2 regions of the Photorhabdus viridis genome follow, and region 1 is predicted to be linked to the other one. Evidence: predicted binding sites of a transcription regulator. Region 1 holds the regulator's gene; the other holds the start of a gene.
The links. Region 1 encodes LexA, which represses DNA repair genes until DNA is damaged. Its sites were predicted from a motif close to TNCTGTATGTACATACAGNA; they were not measured.
Positions count from the first base shown of each region.

Region 1 (5,313 bases):
TTTTAGATGAACCTCTCACAACAAAAAATCACCGGGTTCAACAAGCTTTATAAGCTCATAAAAACATGCTTAATTATTTATTAGCTTGAATTATCCAGAATTTGTCTATCCTTATATATGTGGACAAAATTTATTGTCAATATTTATAAGCCTACTTTAAGTAAGGGAGAATTGTATGCCATCAAGAAGAGACGTCATGGTTGGAGGATTAAGTCTTGCTGCTGCCGGTATCCTATCTACGGTATCTTCAGCTAATGCTGCAACTGCTAACATAAAACTGCAAGGAGCTTATAAGACAGGTAGTGTAGAAAAAGCCCTTGATATTATTAATCTTTATGATTTGGAAGAAGAAGCTCGTAAACTGATTCCTGCTCCTCAATTTGGCTATATTAGCAGTGGTTCAGGTGATGAATGGACGCTACGTGAAAATACCAGAGCCTTTGACGATTACCAAATTATTCCCCGCTATCTTGCGGGGATAAAAGAACCCGACACAACAACCGAATTACTTGGCAGTAAAGTAGATATACCTATTTTCATTCCACCGATGGCGGCACACGGATTGGCTCATATCTCTGCTGAATTGGGAACAGCAAGAGGCGCTGCCGCTGCTGGCGCCTTGTTTACTGCACAAACTCTGTCTAATTCATCTCTCGAAGAGATAGCAAAAGTGAGTAACGGCCCCAAATGGTTCCAAATTTATTTTACCAAAGATATGGGTATTAACCGTGAACTAATACGTCGGGCTAAAGCTATGGGCGCAACCGCCATCGTATTTACGGTTGATTTAGAGTGGAGCGGTAATAGGGAAACTGATAGACGTAATAAATTTACCTACCCACGTTCACTTCCATTTCCTAATATTCCTGGCGCTCCCGCTGGTGCGCCATTATCAGAGATTATAGCGCTATTTAAACGTGATCTTGGTTTTAAGGATCTGGAATTTCTTGCCAAAGAATCAGGTCTTCCAATCATTGTAAAAGGTATTCAATCTGCCGAAAATGCTAAAGAATGTGTTGACCACGGAGCCGCAGCTATTCAAGTCTCTAACCACGGTGGTCGGCAATTAGATACTGTCCCGGCAGCAATCAAGTCATTACCAGGCATTGTTGAAGCTGTTGGTCGTCACATTCCGGTCTACTTAGATGGCGGTATTCGTCGCGGTATTCATGTGTTTAAAGCTCTCGCATTAGGTGCCAAAGCTGTCGCTATCGGCAGACCAATTTTATATGGACTGGCATTGGGCGGAGCGCCAGGCGTGACTTCCGTTTTAAACCTGCTTAAGGATGAGCTGAAACTTAGCATGAAACTGGCGGGGTGCGCAGCTATTAAAGATATTGAGAGAAAGTTTATCAGTTTAATTTAACTCATTAACTGATAACGTAAATATCAGCCCCGTTTCATTTAAAGTAGGTGATTTCAGGAAATGGGGTAAATTCTGTTAACCACGGTGGTTTTTATAATTTAACCAGTAAAATAGCATTTTCACCTTCCCCCTGAAGTATTCTTCAAGGGGAAGTATTTAATATAAATATTAATGAAGTATACGAGATGCTGACGGCTCCGTGAGATCAATTTCATACCTTTGTTGTTCTTCCATTCTACTGCGTAAAACATCTTCTACTAATGCAGAAAACCCTGTCATCATTTGCCGTTCCATAATAACGCCTTTTGGCTCAGGCCACGGCAGGCTGGCAATTGGCCAGTCACAATATAATTTATAATAATTAAACTGCTCCAGCCGATCTTTACTCTTGTCAAAATCATTACTCCAGTAGGCATTACCCAACCGGAAGTTTGTATAAAACTCATCAAAGCTGCTAAAGATTTCATAAATATAATCAGCGGTTTTCAGCATATTTTTCCATGCCACTTCTTCACTGATATAACCAGCACAAAAACAGTTACGGCTTAAAACAATTGCAAGCCACAAATCAAATCCCCACACCAACGCAGGTGGGCGCCTATTAACAGTTTGAGAACATTTACGAATAGAGTTAGGTGTTACTTCAACTAATTTGGCAAGAACTTTAAACATTTTGCCATCATTAAGCGCAGCATCAACAGAAAAATGTTTTGAATGCACCCCACCCCACAAACCAGTTAACATTTTCATATAACCTTCTTCATCAATAATTCCCCAGTCACTGTATAGTTGGGATTGATGTTCCTGAGTAGATGATAATGGGAGCAGGTAGTAACGATAGTTATCATGAGCAACCCGTGACTGCAAAGGATAATGCTCCAGAGTTTCACTCCAAAAGCCCTGCCAATAGTCACTCACAATATTTAACCGCAATACCTGGCGCTTTTCTTCCGGTAAAAAAGATAAACCTGCTTGTTGATAATAACGCCGTTGTTCCCATTCAGGACGTTTAATAATACGATAAATAATAACTAAAAGTAACATTACTGAAAATAATGCTGCAATGACTACTTGTGCCAGAAGTAAATAGTCTATAGCAGGAACGGATACATTATCTATTATAAATAATACAATTGCCACAGATAATATAATTCCCATACAGACTGCAATTACAAATAAAATATTAATCAATGCGTATAATGAACTCAGAAAAGGTAACTTTCTTTTTTCACAGATAATATTCTTTATTACCTGATAGCCTTTAGCAGGAAACTGCCTATAATGAGGCTGATTTTGTAAAAGTTCTTTCATCACAAATGATTCCTTTCCGAAAATTATCTACCATATATGATAATTCTTATCTGTATTATCACAAACCTCGATAAAACATTATTTTTGCTGCTAAGTATCAATTTAACCAAATTAACTCTATCAGGGGACAAGCACAATGAACTTTTCTGGAGAATATTTTCTATCGTAGAAACATGATAACATTCCAATATTGTTATCATGCTGGCTGTAAGGGGCGTAATGAAACTGATCAACCAAAAAAAGTTACTGGAACAAGCCGAAGCTATTTGCCTGACACGGGGAGTTCGCTTTACTCCGCAGCGGTTTGAAGTTTTGCGTCTGATTTCAGAGCAACCCGGCGCAATCAGTGCTTATGATTTACTGGATTTATTGCGGGAAGCAGAACCACAGGCTAAACCACCAACCATATACCGGGCACTGGAGTTTCTGCTGGAACAGGGATTTATTCATAAAATAGAATCCACCAACAGTTATGTGCTGTGCCACCATATCGAACAACCAAGCCATACATCAGCAATGTTTATTTGCGATCGCTGCGGTTCTGTTACAGAACGGGATGGTGGAGCCGTTGAATCCGCTATTCAACAGTTAGCAAAAACTGCTGGATTCAGTTTACGCCATACTGTCATTGAAGCGCATGGTTTGTGTTCCTCTTGTGCAGAGATTGAATCCTGTACTGAGCGGGATGAATGTCAGCACGACCACAGTATTGAGGTAAAAAAGAAATAGAGAACCTGTAAATAGCGGCAGGCAACCGCAGAATCATGTTCAAGATAATCATATTGATAAACCAATAACATGATTCTGCTGGAATATTGCAACTTTTTGACAATCACCAAAAAACAACGATTCGATATTTTACTATCAAAACCCATCACCGTTACGAATCACCCCGACGGCTAATCCTTCTATTATCAGGCTCCGTTCACGCAGATCCACCACGATTGGCTTAAACTCAGGGTTTTCTGCCAATAATTCAACTTTATTTCCAGTCTGTTTAAAACGTTTTACAGTTACTTCATCTTCAATACGGGCAACAATAATCTGCCCATTACGAACATCCTGTGTTTTATGCACAGCCAACAGGTCACCATCCATAATCCCAATATCTTTCATGGACATACCGCTGACTCTTAACAGGAAATCCGCACTTGGCTTAAACAGTGCAGGATCAATCCGATAATGACTTTCAATGTGCTCTTGCGCCAACAGTGGCTCACCTGCGGCTACACGACCAATCAACGGTAAACCAGATTCTTCTAGCAGCAAACGGATACCCCTGGATGCCCCGGCAACAATCTCTATCACCCCTTTGCGAGCCAATGCTTTTAAATGCTCTTCAGCCGCATTAGGTGAACGGAAACCAAGACGTGATGCAATTTCAGCACGCGTTGGCGGCATACCCGTTTGCGAAATGTGGTCACGCACCAAGTCATAAACCTGCTGCTGCCTTACGGTAAGTGCTTTCATTTCACCCCCTGTGTGTTTATACAGTCAAACTGTGAGTATATACAGGTAAATAGCGATTGGGAACCTGCCAGGGCAGAAAATCAGTCTAATATAGTATAATGACTCATTATTAAACTAAATCAGGTCACAAAATAGTGCCAGAGAATAGTACTCCAGACAATTAACGACAGCATCATCGTCAGAAAGACCGCCGCCGATCCCATATCTTTTGCCCGGCCGGACAGTTCATGGAATTCACTGCTAATACGATCAACGACAGCTTCAATAGCACTGTTCAGAATCTCCACAATCACCACCAGCATCACTGAACCAATCAGTAAAATGCGTTCAATTGCGCTGATATCCAGATAAAATGCAACAATTACCGCCAATATAGATATGATTATTTCCTGCCGGAAAGCCGCTTCATTTTGCCACGCAGCCCTGAGGCCTTTCATCGAATATACGGTTGCTTTGATGATACGGGTCAGTCCCTTGGATTGATTTGCCATAAGTTACTCGCACCAAATATAGGGTTATTTATCACTTTTAACTTTTATTATCGTCTTAACATAACAGATCTCAATACTTGTTTCTGGTATGCTTGCGACGTATTGCTAACAGGAGGCTTCAAGTTATTTATGTCAGGTTGGCGTAAAATATATTATAAATTATTGAATTTACCACTAAAAATACTGGTAAAGAGCAAACTTATCCCTAAAGATCCCATTACCGAATTACGGCTCGATACGACACGTCCGATTCTGTACGTATTGCCGTATCACTCCAAAGCAGACTTACTGACATTACGTCAGCAATGTCTTGAGCAGGATCTGCCGGACCCTTTAAACTCACTGGAGATAGGTGATACTGAGCTTCCGGGCTATGTATTTATTGATAATGGCCCACGCGTATTCCGCTATTGCGCACCAAAGCAGGAATCCGTAAAAATTTTCCATGCTTATCTGGATCTGCATCGTAATAATCCAAACTTGGATATTCAAATGCTGCCAGTTTCTGTCATGTTTGGTCGTTCACCCGGACGTGAAGGACACAGCACCCCACATCTGCGGCTACTTAATGGTATCCAAAAATTCTTCGCCGTTCTCTGGCTGGGCCGGGACAGTTTTGTGCGTTTTTCAAATACAGTATCTTTGCGTTATATGGCAACTGAACATGGCACGGAC
Region 1 is NZ_JBEJZY010000033.1:8,252-13,564, forward strand. Features, by position in the region: gene ABR397_RS14890 (lactate oxidase) at 176-1,366, shown strand; gene ABR397_RS14895 (DUF1266 domain-containing protein) at 1,535-2,677, opposite strand; gene zur (zinc uptake transcriptional repressor Zur) at 2,897-3,406, shown strand; gene lexA (transcriptional repressor LexA) at 3,542-4,147, opposite strand; gene ABR397_RS14910 (diacylglycerol kinase) at 4,267-4,638, opposite strand; gene plsB (glycerol-3-phosphate 1-O-acyltransferase PlsB) at 4,768-5,313, shown strand, end outside.

Region 2 (5,313 bases), on a different contig from region 1:
TCTGACTATAATTGTTCATAAAAGTGATTGACGACTTAGAGAGGTGAACCATGTGGCAGACAGTAAACCGTTTGCTAAATGAATATTTCGGTGCTGCCGATATTCACGATAAAACTGCGTTAACCGGAGACGATATTCATCAAGCTTGGCAAGTCATTCATGGCGAACGGCAAGTTTTTGTCAAATCAAATCTGAAGGAAATGCTCCCTGTCTTCAAAGCAGAATTGGAACAACTTGAACTACTGGCACGCAGTCAAACTATTCGTGTCCCAGCGGTTTACGGTGTTGGCTGTGATCGAGACTACAGTTTTCTGTTACTTGAATTTCTGCCTTTAAAATCTTTTAACCCACATAATGCTTATTGTTTCGGTCAACAACTGGCAAAACTTCATCAATGGAGTGAGCAACCCCAATTCGGCTTTGATTTTGACAATATGCTGGCAACAACACCACAACCAAATGGTTGGCAACGACGTTGGCATCAGTTTTATGCAGAGAAACGAATTGGTTGGCAATTACAGATTGCAGCAGAAAAAGGCATAATATTTGGTGATATTGATAATATTGTTCGGGTCATAAGTAACAAACTTCAACATCACCAACCACAGCCCTCTCTCTTACATGGCGATCTTTGGCCTGCTAATTGCGCTTCTCTGGATGATCATGCCGTTGCTTTCGATCCTGCTTGTTATTGGGGAGATCGTGAGTGTGATTTTGCTATGCTACCGTTGTACCCTGATCTACCAATGCAAATTTTTGATGGTTATCAGAGTGTGTGGCCACTACCTGTCAATTTTATTGATCGACAACCAGTATATCAGCTCTATTATTTGCTTAATCGTTGTAATCTGTTTGGTGGTGATAATTTTATTGCAGCGCAAGACATTATTAATGACATTATGCAATGAAGAAACAACCGGCTGCGGAAACACTTCATTCCGCAGCCATCACCACCAGAAGATTTACCAGCCTAAAATTCCCAGTAGAAAATAAAAAATTGCACCGATAATTACCGGTGAAACATATAAAATATAAATCTGACTAAACAATGTATGGTGCGGAAGTTTGATTCTTGATTCAATCTGTTCTCGTGTCAGTCCACCATTATCTTTGGCCTTTTCAATAATCAACTGATCTTCAATATTTTCACGTACAAATTTTACTTGTCTATACATACGCTGGCCTGATGCATTCATAGCAAGGCCGACAAAAATAAGAAAATATATAATCAGAAAGCTCATATTCTCCCCAGTGAAACCAGCCAAACGAACAGGAGTTGGCGAATTTTTCCAGAAAAAATCCAAAAATGACGTATTAAAGCGCACCATTTCGGCCATCATTTTCAGAAAATCATCCAAAACAGCATTAATGCCACTACCTTTAATACCATGCAACCAGGCAAGATTGATCACAGAAACAATGGTCGATAAGAGTGCCGGAATAAAAATCATCCAACCTAAAATTCGCTTAATAATAGCAATGTATCCGGCTTTTTGGTAAGTCATGATACCTCTCATAGCAGTAAATAGATTTTATTTTTGGCTAATCATAGCCCATCAATGATTAAATTTAACTTTATATTTAATTAACTAAGCATTTCTTACCCTCTTCCCCACAAAAAAAAGATTTCATCCGCCGAGATTGCTACAATCAGCTCTCTCTAATTGTCTGACCTATGGGAGATACTCATGTCTTTTCATTTACCAATAAAAGCAGTCATTTTTGATATGGACGGTTTACTGATTGACTCTGAACCATATTGGACCCAAGGAGAAAAAGAAGTATTCAGTGAATTAGGTCTGGATTTATCTTTGGCAAAGACACTACCAGATACTCTTGGGTTGCGTATTGACCATGTTGTGGAACTCTGGTACCAAGCTTCTCCGTGGCAAGGCGCATCAAAATCAGAAGTGGAACAACAGATTATTGATCATGTTATCAGACAGGTAAAAGAAAACCGCCCCCTGCTCCCAGGTGCGGAATATGCTTTAAACCTTTGCCGTAAGCAAGGGTTGAAAATCGGGCTGGCATCAGCCTCTCCACAATATATGTTGGAACAAGTACTTGAGATGTTCAACTTGAGTCATTATTTTGATACTGTTGTTTCTGCTGCCAAATTACCCAACAGTAAGCCCCATCCCGAAGTTTATTTGCTCGCTGCTGAACAACTGAGTGTTTCCCCCATAAGTTGTGTGACCCTGGAAGATTCATTTTATGGAATGATAGCGACAAAAGCAGCAAGAATGCGTTCAATCGTTGTTCCAACAGCCCATCATTTTGATGATCTACGTTGGACATTAGCAGATATTAAACTACGCTCACTTGAACAATTAAGTGTAGCAGATATCATCTGACTATAACTTTAGCTGCCATTATCTGTTTAAATGGCAGTTTCTAATTGCTCACATAGTCGCCGTAGCGTTTATTCCTTATTCTGTCAAATGGAAATCTGATAAAATATTAACTTTATATATTAATAAATAAGATATTTTTGCTTTTCACCCCCTATCTTACCCGCATAAAACCCACTATACTTCACCAACTGTATGGATAGACAGTTATCAGTCAGAGGAATTTATGACCGCGGAAGGGCATCTTTTATTTTCAGTTGCCAGTATTATTATGGCGCACAAGCTTGAAATAACACCAGAAATAGCCAATGGTGACTGGTTGCATATGCTACCAGGCGTGCTGCTTACTGCATTGTTGCCAGATATAGATCACCCAAATTCAACCCTAGGGAGATTATTCAGATTTATCTCCATTCCAATTGCCAAACTATGTGGTCATAGAGGGTTTACTCACAGTTTACTTGCTCTTGCATTAGGTATCGCTTTACTTTGGCTCAAAATACCAGAAGAGTGGCCTGTACCAACCGATTTTTTCCATGCCATGATTGTTGGCTATCTAAGTCATTTGGTAGCAGATATGCTGACTCCCGCTGGCGTACCACTGTTATGGCCAATAAAAATACGTTTCTGCCTGCCTGTACTTGGCAAACAAGGAAATAAGAAAGCAGAAAGATTTATTTCTGCCTTACTAATTGTCATTGCCGTTTTTCTGCCAGAACATATTGATTACCCTATACTTATTTATATAGATTACATCAAAAAACTGTGTTTTTAATAACCTTTGAAAATATTTTTAATGTTATAATCGCATAAAAATCAATCTTAATTGCCATGATTATTATATCAAATTCGATTTAATTATAAGAGCCGATAACCTTAGCTGGTACCATATTCTCAATTACTTGCTGTAGGGTATAAGTTTATAACTTAACTCTATTAATACAGCTTAACTCCCTCAATAATTAAAATCTGGAGTTTGTGGATGAACTTACCATTAATTCTGAATGTGCTCGTTTTCGCAGCACTGCTTTTGCTATTGTCAAAAGCCAGCTCACACCAATGGAGTCTGTCAAAAAAGGTTCTTTTCGGCCTCGCCATTGGCGTTATTTTTGGTCTGGCGCTACAACTGACTTATGGAGCTGATAATGCCACACTGAAAGAATCAATTTCATGGTTCAATATTGTAGGCAACGGCTATGTACAACTTCTGCAAATGGTGATTATGCCGCTGGTATTTGCCTCTATTCTAAGCGCTGTTGCCAGATTGCATAAAGCATCTTCTCTAGGAAAAATCAGTTTTCTGACCATCGGCAGCCTGCTGTTCACTACGATGATCGCAGCGCTGATCGGTATCATTATTACTAATCTATTCGGCCTGACTGCTGAAGGTCTGGTGCAAGGAACGCAAGAAACAGCACGCCTGTCGGCTATCGAAAACAACTACATAGGCAAAATCTCTGATTTGTCTGTACCACAGTTAATTTTATCTTTTATTCCTAAAAACCCATTTGCCGATTTAGCTGGCGCCAATCCAACGTCTGTTATCAGTGTTGTTATTTTTGCGACCTTCCTGGGGATTGCTGCACTGCAAATGCTGAAAGATGACCGCGAACGTGGTGAACGTGTATTAGCCGCTATCGATATTATGCAAGCATGGGCAATGAAACTGGTTCGCCTGGTTATGTGCCTGACGCCATACGGTGTTATGGCTCTGATGACCAAAGTTGTCGCCAACTCCAATATCCACGAAATTGCGAAACTAGGCAGCTTTGTTATCGCATCCTATATTGCACTGACGCTAGTGTTTGTTGCTCACGGGTTTCTGCTCTCTCTCACCGGTATCAATCCACTTAAATTTTTCAAAAAAATCTGGCCGGTATTGACCTTTGCATTCACTAGCCGTTCAAGTGCAGCCAGTATCCCACTGAATGTTGAAACCCAGACACGCCGTATCGGTGTACCGGAATCTATCGCCAGTTTCTCAGCATCTTTCGGCTCAACAATTGGTCAGAATGGTTGCGCCGGGATTTATCCTGCCATGCTGGCAGTCATGGTTGCGCCGACAGTAGGCATAAACCCATTTGATCCTGTATGGATTGCAACACTGGTTGGTATTGTGACTATCAGCTCCGCGGGCGTTGCTGGTGTGGGCGGCGGCGCCACATTTGCCGCACTGATCGTCTTACCCGCAATGGGATTACCTGTAACGCTAATTGCACTGTTGATTTCTGTTGAGCCTCTTATTGATATGGGCCGTACCGCGCTGAATGTGAGTGGTTCAATGACCGCCGGTACAATTACCAGCCAGTTAATGGGACAAACTGATAAAACTACCTTCAATCAGGAAGAAGAAGTTGAGTTAAATCAGCTATGATTTGAATTTCAAAAATCATAAAAAAAGCCGAGGAATACATCATTCTTCGGCTTTTTTATTTTATTCGCAATGTTATTTATTCAAGTACTGCCCACTGCGCAGAGCTTCAATACGTTTATCTAATGGTGGATGAGACAGAAACAGCTCACTGAACGTCTTGGATTTACCATTAATACAGAATGCCATCATACTACCCTCTTCCTGCGGCTCATAACTGGTTTTCAGACGCTGTAAAGCAGCAATCATCTTCTCACGGCCTACCAACTTAGCGGATCCCGCATCTGCATGGAATTCGCGGTAACGAGAGAACCACATGGTGATAATACTTGCCAGAATACCGAATACGATTTCCAGCACCATTGAAACAACCATGTAAACGATCGGGTTACCAGAAGAGTTACCCTCTTCTTCATTATTGTTGCCAGACAGAAAACCGGATACAACCTGAGCCAGCAGACGGGAAATGAAGATAACGAAGGTATTGACTATCCCTTGCAGCAAAGTCATCGTCACCATATCACCGTTAGCGATATGGCTAATCTCATGGGCAATAACGGCTTCCGCTTCTGCCCTGCTCATATTATCCAA
Region 2 is NZ_JBEJZY010000015.1:25,837-31,149, forward strand. Features, by position in the region: gene ABR397_RS08135 (fructosamine kinase family protein) at 51-908, shown strand; gene ABR397_RS08140 (YniB family protein) at 963-1,505, opposite strand; gene hxpB (hexitol phosphatase HxpB) at 1,689-2,354, shown strand; gene ABR397_RS08150 (metal-dependent hydrolase) at 2,578-3,126, shown strand; gene ABR397_RS08155 (L-cystine transporter) at 3,334-4,725, shown strand; gene htpX (protease HtpX) at 4,798-5,313, opposite strand, start outside.
Region 2: ABR397_RS08150 (metal-dependent hydrolase) is a predicted target of LexA. The motif match lies at 2,541-2,560, and genes of this name have one in related genera.